DNA from 3 places in the Janthinobacterium sp. BJB401 genome. Region 1 is predicted to be linked to each of the others. Evidence: predicted binding sites of a transcription regulator. Region 1 holds the regulator's gene; each other region holds the start of a gene.

Region 1 (3,277 bases):
CCTGGCTGAGGTGGCGCGCGGCGATTATAGCCGCACGGTTGCATTCCTTGCTCAATTTGGGCACTTAACTTACAATTTGGCTTCCATTACGTCTCACGTGACTGGCGAAAAGTCGGGCGATCTCCATGAATGGCGATCGGCAAACCGGCGAAAGGTGGGCATCCACCGGGAAACGTGAGATTTTTCATCAGCCGTTCGCCTGGGTAGCCACTATGGAAAAGCACGAAGAGGCTGCCTGTCCAATGTTGTTATTCACTTAACGCCGGCTCCCCTCATTCGATCCAACCTGCCAGTACAAGCACCCTCATACTTGGAGTTTTTACATGTTTGCAAAAGATCACAACCTCGCCAACGTCGATCCTGAATTGTTCGCCGTCATTCAAAAAGAGAATACGCGCCAGCACGACCATATCGAACTGATCGCGTCGGAGAACTACACGTCGCCAGCCGTAATGGAAGCGCAAGGCTCGCAGCTGACGAACAAATACGCCGAAGGCTACCCAGGCAAGCGCTACTACGGTGGCTGCGAATACGTCGACGTGGCCGAGCAACTGGCCATCGACCGCGTGAAACAGCTGTTCGGCGCCGAATGCGCGAATGTGCAGCCGAACTCCGGCTCGCAGGCGAACCAGGGCGTGTTCTTCGCCATGTTGAAACCAGGCGACCTGATCATGGGTATGTCGCTGGCCGAAGGCGGCCACCTGACCCACGGCATGCCGCTGAACATGTCCGGCAAATGGTTTGACGTCGTCTCCTACGGCTTGACGGCGGAAGAAGACATTGACTACGAGGCGATGGAACGCCTGGCCCGCGAACGCAAGCCAAAACTGATCATCGCCGGCGCGTCCGCGTTCTCGAAAAAGATCGACTTCGAACGCTTCGGCAAGATCGCCAAGGAAGTTGGCGCCTATTTCATGGTCGACATGGCCCACTACGCCGGTCTGATCGCCGCTGGCCTGTACCCGAACCCGGTGCCGTTCGCCGACTTCGTCACCTCGACCACGCACAAATCGTTGCGCGGCCCGCGCGGCGGCATCATCCTGATGAAGGCCGAACACGAAAAAGCCATCAACTCGGCCATCTTCCCTGGCATCCAGGGCGGCCCGCTGATGCACGTGATCGCCGGCAAGGCTGTTGCCTTCAAGGAAGCGCTGAGCCCTGAATTCGTCGAATACCAGAAGCAAGTGATCAAGAACGCCGACGTGCTGGCGAAAACCCTGATCAAGCGCGGCCTGCGCATTGTTTCCGGCGGCACCGAATCGCACGTCATGCTGGTCGACCTGCGTGCCAAGAACCTGACGGGCAAGGAAGCCGAAGCCATCCTCGGTTCCGCGCACATCACCTGCAACAAGAACGGCATCCCGAACGACCCGCAAAAACCTTTCGTCACCTCGGGCATCCGCCTGGGCAGCCCGGCGATGACGACGCGTGGTTTCAAGGAAGCGCAAGCGGAAGAAGTGGGCAACCTGATCGCCGACGTGCTGGACAATCCGCATGACGCCGCCACCATCGAGCGCGTGAAAGCGGCCGTGAAAGTGCTGGCCGACGCGCACCCTGTGTACGCTGCATAATTATTTGTCCAGAATGTGTCATACGGAGTAAGATTCTGTATGACACATTCCTTCGTGCCCAAGGGCGCCCGGAGTGATTCGGGCGCCCTTTGTACAAGAGCGGCGATTTCCCGTAATTATTACTATAAAGTTGTAGCCAGCCCATGAAATGTCCATTTTGCCAGCACGGCGACACCCAGGTTCTCGATACGCGCGTATCGGAGGAAGGGGATGCCATTCGGCGCCGCCGCCGCTGCGGCAAATGCGACAAGCGTTTTACGACTTACGAGCGCATTGAACTTATCATGCCGGCCGTCGTCAAAAAGAATGGCAGCCGGACGGAGTTCGCTGCGGATAAGTTGCGCGGCAGTTTGATGCTGGCCTTGCGCAAGCGTCCCGTCGCGGCCGCCTCCGTGGATACGGCCATCGCGTCCATCCAGGAAAAACTGCTCACCAGCGGCTTGCGCGAAGTCGATTCCGGCTATATCGGCGAACTCGTCATGCAGGAACTGAAGCGCCTGGACAAGATCGCCTACATCCGCTTCGCCTCCGTCTACAAGAACTTCGAAGACCTGGCCGAATTCCAGGATGCCATCGCCGAAGTGGGGCAGGCGCGCAAGCCCTGACCTTCGGCTTCTTGCTCGCCTTCTTGCTCACCACGCCCAGGTTCGCCTGGCAAGCGGCCTGATCAACACCAACGCTGTTCTTCTCACCTTATCGCCGTGCTGTTTGCGCTAGCGCAGACCCGGCTTTTTGCGCACGCCTATCTTGTAGCTGGGCCGCCTGTTCCTGCGACTCTGTCTGCGGAAGGGAGTAGCGCATGGGCAAGGGCGGTCGCACTATGTTTCCTGCGGGTGGCAGCAGCCTCGTCGAGGTGCTGGTGTCGCTGCTGCTGTTGGCGCTGGGCCTGCTCGGTGCCAGCATCCTGCAACTGAACTCCCTGCGCGCGCGCCATGAGTCGGCGCTGTTGTCGGCAGGGGTGCAACTGGCGGCCGGCATGGCCGAGCGCATGCGCGCAAACAGCGTGCTCATGCATGGCCCGGATACGGGCAACCCCTACCTGAACGTGGCCTACGCGGCGGCGGACGGCGCGGAAGCGGGCGGCGGTGCGCCCGACTGCTTTGGCGTTGCCGTCTGCAGCGCGGCCGAACTGGCGCAATTCGACATCGCCGAATGGCAGCAGCGGCTGCATGCGGCCTTGCCCGGCGCGCGCCTGCGCATTTGCCGTGACACTTCCGCGTGGGATGCCGCCGCCCAAGGCTTGCAGTGGGCCTGCAGCGGCGGCAAGGGCGCACCCATCGTCATCAAGTTGGATTGGCGCGCCCGCCTGCCCGATGGCTCGCCCGCCGAGAATGCAGCAGGCGAGTCGCTGCCCAGACTGGCATTCCAGCTGGGCGGAGGCGGCGCATGAATACTGTCCTGCACCGGCATCGTGGCATGAGCCTGGTCGAATTGCTGGTGTCCCTGTCGCTGGGCGCGCTGCTGATGCTGGCCGCCAGTAGCGTGCTGCTGGCGGCCAGCGGCAGTTATGGCGACCAGTCCGCCAGCGCGCGCCTCGACGACAACGGCCGCTATGCGCTCGACACCATCGCCCGCGCCGTGCGCCAGACGGCGTACGTGAACTGGGACAGCAGCGCCGCGCCCGTCGCCCATGCCGATTTCGACAGCGCCAACGTCGCCGGACTCGACGCGCGCAGCCTGGGCAAGAACAGCGAGGGCATCAGTGG
Region 2 (3,277 bases), on a different contig from region 1:
GCGGCGGCCTTGGCTTCGTAGCCCAGGTAAGCCTGCTCAAAGGCCTTGCCGACCTTGTCGTGCAGGTCTGGCGTGTCCGATGGCGAGAACAGGGTCCAGTCGCCTTTTTCCATGACGCGCTTCATGAACATGTCGGGAATCCAGTTCGCCGTGTTCATGTCGTGCGTGCGGCGGCGGTCGTCGCCCGTGTTCTTGCGCAGGTCGAGGAATTCCTCGATGTCCATGTGCCAGGTTTCCAGGTAGGCGCAGACGGCGCCCTTGCGCTTGCCGCCCTGGTTGACTGCCACGGCCGTGTCGTTGACCACTTTCAGGAACGGCACCACGCCTTGCGACTTGCCGTTGGTGCCCTTGATGTGGGCGCCCAGGGCGCGCACTGGCGTCCAGTCGTTGCCCAGGCCGCCGGCGAACTTGGCCAGCAATGCGTTGTCCTTGATGGCGTCGTAGATGCCTTCCAGGTCATCCGAGACGGTGCTCAGGTAGCACGACGACAGCTGCGAGCGCAGGGTGCCCGAGTTGAACAGGGTCGGGGTCGAGCTCATGAAGTCGAACGAGGACAGCAGGCTGTAGAACTCGATGGCGCGCGCTTCGCGGTCCGCTTCGTTCAGCGCCAGGCCCATGGCCACGCGCATGTAGAACGCCTGCGGCATTTCGATGCGCACGTCCTGGATGTGCAGGAAGTAGCGGTCGTACAGGGTTTGCAGGCCGATGTAGCCGAACTGCAAGTCGCGGTCGGCCACGATGGCTTTGGCCAGGCGCTCCAGGTCGAAACTGGCGAGTACCGGGTTCAGCAGCTCGGCGGCGATACCCTTGGCGATGTATTGCGGGAAATACGTCAGGTATTCGGCGGCAGCGGCCGCTTGCGGCACTTCCTTACCGAACACTTCCTTGCGCACCGTGTGCAGCAGGATGCGGGCCGTGACCTGACTGTAGGCCGGGTCTTTTTCCATCAGCGCGCGCGCCGCCAGGATGGCCGATTTGTGCAGCTCTTCGACGGGCACGCCGTCGTACAGGTTTTTCACCGTTTCCGCCAGGATGGCGTCGGCATCGACGTGCTTTTCCAGGCCGGCGCAGGCGGCGTTGATCAGGTCGCGCACTTCCTGCATGTCCAGCAGGCGGCGCACGCCGTTGTCGGTGACGTTCAGCTGGGGCGCGGTCACTTGCGCGGAAGCGCCCAGCGCTTCCTTCTGCAGGCGGCGCTCTTCCATGTGCTTGGCGCGGTACAGCACGTAGGCACGCGCCACGTCGTGCTCGCCCGAACGCATCAGCGACAGTTCCACCTGGTCTTGCACGTCTTCGATATGGAAGGTGCCGCCGCCCGGATGGCGGCGCACCAGCGCGGCGACGACGCCGTCGGTCAGCTGTTCCACCAGTTCGCGGATGCGTGCCGAGGCTGCACCCTGGCCGCCGTTAACGGCCAAAAACGCCTTGGTCATGGCGATGGCGATCTTCGAAGGCTCAAATGCCACCACCGCGCCGTTGCGGCGGATGATGCGATAGTCGCCCAATGCCGCGCCCGTGCTCGCCACGCTGTTGGCCGCGCCTGGCGCTGGCGATACTGGCGTTGGATGGATGGAAATATCTTGTGGTGATTGCATTGAAGCTCCCGTTGTCAGCTAAAGTCAGCCTGCAGTTTTGCTGCCGCGTGTGTTGTTGAATAGAACGCCCGATGGTCAGGGTTTCCTCAGGTATTTGTTGCTAAATAGTAAATTAATAATGCATAAAACAGTGTCAGAATCCATCTCGCCACACCGCACTGCCCGGCTGGCGCGAAACACGATCAAGGGTGGTGAACCGCCAGTTCCAGTGCTTTATCAGCAATCCGGGTAGCTTTGACAATAATTCTGAAAACGTCTGTGATGGCACTACATATAGTCTTTACGTCCAACTTCTGCACTAATTGTAGTGCCCATCGAAGGGCGATGCAATAGTTTTCCGGCATCCGTCGGCGTAATTTTTTGTATTTTCATATACGATTTCGGTTGACTTTTCAGGGTATGGATGGAAAGCCCAATCCCCGCGAAGTAAGCGCTAACGCAGGCTGCCCGCGCAAGGTTTCCAGCCAGCACTCTTGGTAAAAAGACCAGTCGAAAAATGGCCCCGGATCCGTCTTCCTCCCCGGCGCGATATGCTCGTGGCCGCGCACCTGCGACAAGCCGTAGCGCGCCACCAGCGCCGCCGTCAGCGCCGCCAGCACATGGTATTGGCGCCGCTGGAAGGGTACATCGTCCGCGCCTTCCATTTCGATACCGATGGAATAGCCATTGCACTGCGGGCGTCCTTCGAAGGTGGAAGCGCCCGCATGCCAGGCACGTTGATCAGCAGAAACATATTGCAGCAGCGCACCATCGCGCCGCACAAAAAAGTGCGCCGACACCTGCAAGCCACGCAGGTCGGCGAAAGAAGGATCGGCATTATAATCTACCCGGCCCGTAAACAAGTCCGACACATGCGGCCCGCCGAAGTGGCCGCCCGGCAAGCTGATGTTATGGATCACCAGCAAGTCGACTTGCACCCCGTCCGGGCGCGCGTCGTGGTGCGGCGAGTCGTAGCGCAGCGCGCCATCGCACCAGCCGTCTTCATCTATCGTCCATGCGCGCATCAAGTAGGCTTTCCTGTATCGTCAATTTCTGCATGCGGTAACGCAACTGGCGCACGCTCAGGCCCAGCTGGCGCGCCGCCCGTGCGCGGTGGTAGCGCGCCTGCACCAGCGCCAGCATGATCATGTCGCGCTCGGCCTGGCGCAAATACACGTCCAGCGGCAGGACGGGGGCCACGCCATGCGCCGCCATGCCGGGCAGGCACAGTTGCCGTTCCGGCAAGGCCGGCAGTGCCGGCGCCGCCTGCAAGGGCATGCTGCCAGCAACGGACGGCAAGGCCAGTCCGTCAAGCGCGATCACGCCGCCGTCGGCAAAGGCCAGTGCCCGCTCCAGCACGTTTTCCAGTTCGCGCACATTGCCGGGAAACGCATACGCGGCCAAGGCCGCCAGCACCGGCGGCGCCAGGCTCACTGTCCGGCGTGGCGACAGGCGCGCGAGGATCACCTCACATAATACCTGCAGATCGCCGCGCCGCTCGCGCAGCGGCGGCAGCGCCAGCTCGATCACATGCAGACGGTAAAACAGGTCCTGGCGAAACGTGCCGGCGGCCACGCCGCGCGCCAGGCCATGCTGGCTGGCGCACAGAATGCGCACGTCGACGGCTTCGTCGCTGCTGCCGCCCAGCTTGCGCACACGGCGCTCCTGCAGCACGCGCAGCAGTTTTACCTGCATGGCCAGCG
Region 3 (3,277 bases), on a different contig from region 1:
AAATACTGGCGCTCGTGGAATTCGCCCTGCTTGCCGATGTTGAACGAGGCGACGGGGCGGTGGTAGCCCATCACGCGGGTCCAGATTTCGCAGCGCTGGCGTTCGGTGTCGAGCAGGGTGATGGCGGGAGTGAAGTCGGGACGTGCGTTCATGGCGTTTCCTTGAGTGGGTGAGCGAGATCGGACTGCTTGCGGGCGATCAGTTCCGCGTCGCAGGTGGGACAGAATTCATGTTTGCCGGCCAGGTAGCCGTGGCGCGGGCAGATGGAAAACGTGGGCGTGACGGTGATGTAGGGCAGCGAAAAGCGGCTCAGCGCGCGTTTGACCAGCTCGCGGCAGGCGTTGGCGTCCGACAGCGCTTCCGTCATGTACAGGTGTAGCACCGTGCCGCCCGTGTACTTGCGCTGCAGCGCGTCCTGCAATTCCAGCGCCTCGAACGGATCGTCCGTATGGCCGACGGGCAGCTGCGATGAATTCGTGTAATACGGGTTGTCGCTTGTTCCCGCCTGCAGGATGGCGGGATAGCGCTTGCGGTCTTCGCGGGCGAAGCGGTACGTCGTGCCTTCGGCCGGCGTCGCTTCCAGGTTGTACATATGGCCCGTCTCTTCCTGGAATTGCACCATGCGGGCGCGCACGTGGTCGAGCAGGCGTATCGCCAGCGCATGGCCCTCGGCGGACGTGATGTCGTAAGCATCGCCGCTGAAATTGCGGATCATCTCGTTGATGCCGTTTACGCCCAGGGTGGAAAAGTGATTGCGCAAGGTGCCCAGGTAGCGTTTCGTGTACGGGAACAGGCCTTGCTGCATCAGTTCCTCGATGGTGCGGCGCTTGATTTCCAGGCTGGTCTTGCCCAGCTCCAGCAGGCGGTCCAGGTCGGCCAGCAACGCAGGCTCGTCGCCGCGCCACAAGTGGCCCAGGCGCGCGCAGTTGATCGTCACCACGCCCAGGGAGCCGGTCTGCTCGGCGGAACCGAACAGGCCATTGCCCCTTTTGAGCAGTTCGCGCAAGTCCAGCTGCAAGCGGCAGCACATGGAGCGGATCATGTTCGGCTTGAGTTCCGAATTGATGAAGTTCTGGAAGTAGGGCAGGCCGTAGCGGGCCGTCATCTCGAACAGGCGTTCCGCGTTTTCGCTATGCCAGTCGAAATCCTCGGTGATGTTGTAGGTGGGGATGGGGAAGGTGAAGACCCGGCCCTTGGCGTCGCCCGCCATCATGATCTCGATGTAGGCGCGGTTGATCATGTCCATCTCGGCCTGCAGCTCGCCATAGCTGAAGTCCATCTCCTGGCCGGCGATGACGGGAATCTGTTCGCGCAAATCGTCCGGGCAGACCCAGTCGAACGTGAGGTTGGTGAACGGCGTCTGCGTGCCCCAGCGTGATGGCACGTTGAGGTTGAAGATCAGCTCCTGCATGTATTGGCGCACGTCTTCGTAGCGCAGGCTGTCCTTGCGGATGTAGGGCGCCATGTAGGTGTCGAAGGAGCTGAACGCCTGCGCGCCGGCCCACTCGTTTTGCAGGGTGCCGAGGAAGTTGACGATCTGGCCGATGGCGCTCGACATGTGCTTCGGCGGGCCCGATTCGATCTTGCCCGGCACGCCATTCAAGCCTTCGTGCAGCAAGGTGCGCAGCGACCAGCCGGCGCAATAGCCGGCCAGCATGTCGAGGTCGTGGATGTGCAGCGCCGCTTCGCGGTGCGCTGCGCCCACTTCCGGCGGATACACCTGGTCCAGCCAGTAGTTGGCGATGACCTTGCCCGACACATTGAGTATCAGGCCGCCCAGCGAGTAGCCCTGGTTGGCGTTGGCGTTGACACGCCAGTCGCGCCGGTCCAGGTATTCATTGATGGACGCGGCGACATCGACCTGGCCGCGTGTGGGGGAAACTGCATTTGTCGTCATGAAACCTCCAATAAACACAACATGCGGTGTTTTTATGGAGATTAATAACTAAATATAGTGGCGTCAAAGGGTGCGTGCAGTTGCGTGACGAATCCTTGATGCAGGTGAAAAAACCACCTCAGCCGGTTTTGTTCCAGCGCGTTTCGCGCAGGATCAGCCAGCTCGCGCAAAAGAATGCGACGCCGCAGGCGGCGATGCTGGCGACGGAGGCGGGCAGCACGTGTGCCCAGATTTCCAGCGGCGAGTAGGTGCTCCAGCTGGCCACGCGTGCGTCGAACGTGACGTAATTCGCCAGCAGCCAGTAGACGGCCAGCAGGCCCGTGCAGATGGCGGCCTGACGCAGCAGCGGCAGTTGGCGGCGCGCGAACACGGCCAGCAGGAACAGCAGCAGCACGCCCGGATACGCGCCCAGCACTTCGGGCGACAGCACGGAGATGGTGTTTGCGTCATAGCCATCGGCCGGGCCGGCCCACTGCACTTGCAGCGCGGTGAGGAACAGGGTGAGCAGGAAAATCAGCAGCGGTTTGCGGGTCATGGCGGTCAATCGACGAGGGTGAAAAGTGGGGCATTTTACAGCCAGGTCAAGCAAGTTGAACGCGCGCCAGCCATGCATGCATTCCTTCACCTGCGTCAAGGACTGGGCGGCATGGGCGGGGCTATAGTCTGCACCCTGAGCCGATACAGGACTGTGAATATCATGATGCTTGATTCAACCACCGCCACCCGCGTGGCCGGACCGCTGGAACTGGTCTGCCCCGCCGGCAGCCTGCCTGCCCTGAAAGCGGCCATCGACAATGGCGCCGATACCGTCTATCTGGGTTTTCGCGACGCCACCAATGCGCGCAATTTCGCCGGCCTCAATTTCGACGAGAAGGCCATCGCCGAGGGCGTGCGCTACGCCCATCAATATGGACGCAAGGTGCTGCTGGCGCTGAACACCTATCCGCAGCCGCACAACTGGGCCGTGTGGCGCAGCGCCATCGACCGCGCCGCGCAGGCCGGCATCGACGCCATGATCGTGGCCGATCCGGGCCTGATGGCGTATGCGGCCCAGCACCACCCGCAGCTGCGTTTGCACCTGTCCGTGCAAGGCTCGGCCACCAACTACGAAGCCATCAATTTTTACCATGAACACTTCGGCATCGCCCGCGCCGTGCTGCCGCGCGTGCTGTCGATGGCGCAGGTGGAACAGTTGATCAGCAAGACGGAAGTCGAGATCGAAGTCTTCGGTTTTGGCAGCCTGTGCGTGATGGTCGAAGGGCGCTGCGCGCTGTCGTCGTATGCGACGGGCGAGGCGCCGAACACGCACGGCGTGTGCTCGCCGGCGAAATCCGTGCGCTGGCTGGAAACGCCGAACGGCCTGGAATCGCGCCTGAACGG

Evidence for each region. Region 1 encodes NrdR, which represses ribonucleotide reductase genes. Its sites were predicted from a motif close to CACNANATNTNGTG; they were not measured.
Region 2: the regulator NrdR is predicted to act here: its motif matches at 1,861-1,874, upstream of HWE17_RS00525 (ribonucleoside-diphosphate reductase subunit alpha).
Region 3: the regulator NrdR is predicted to act here: its motif matches at 1,944-1,957, upstream of HWE17_RS21890 (ribonucleoside triphosphate reductase).

The regions. Positions count from the first base shown of each region.
Region 1 covers NZ_JABXFH010000021.1:8,582-11,858, reverse strand. Annotated here, with positions in the region: ZMP/ZTP riboswitch at 88-212, shown strand; gene glyA (serine hydroxymethyltransferase) at 324-1,571, shown strand; gene nrdR (transcriptional regulator NrdR) at 1,715-2,176, shown strand; gene pilV (type IV pilus modification protein PilV) at 2,392-2,961, shown strand; gene HWE17_RS15045 (PilW family protein) at 2,958-3,277, shown strand, end outside.
Region 2 covers NZ_JABXFH010000001.1:122,590-125,866, reverse strand. Annotated here, with positions in the region: gene HWE17_RS00525 (ribonucleoside-diphosphate reductase subunit alpha) at 1-1,595, opposite strand, end outside; gene ampD (1,6-anhydro-N-acetylmuramyl-L-alanine amidase AmpD) at 1,988-2,599, opposite strand; gene HWE17_RS00515 (sigma 54-interacting transcriptional regulator) at 2,577-3,277, opposite strand, start outside.
Region 3 covers NZ_JABXFH010000041.1:18,182-21,458, reverse strand. Annotated here, with positions in the region: gene nrdD (anaerobic ribonucleoside-triphosphate reductase) at 1-152, opposite strand, end outside; gene HWE17_RS21890 (ribonucleoside triphosphate reductase) at 149-1,897, opposite strand; gene HWE17_RS21885 (hypothetical protein) at 2,016-2,432, opposite strand; gene HWE17_RS21880 (peptidase U32 family protein) at 2,598-3,277, shown strand, end outside.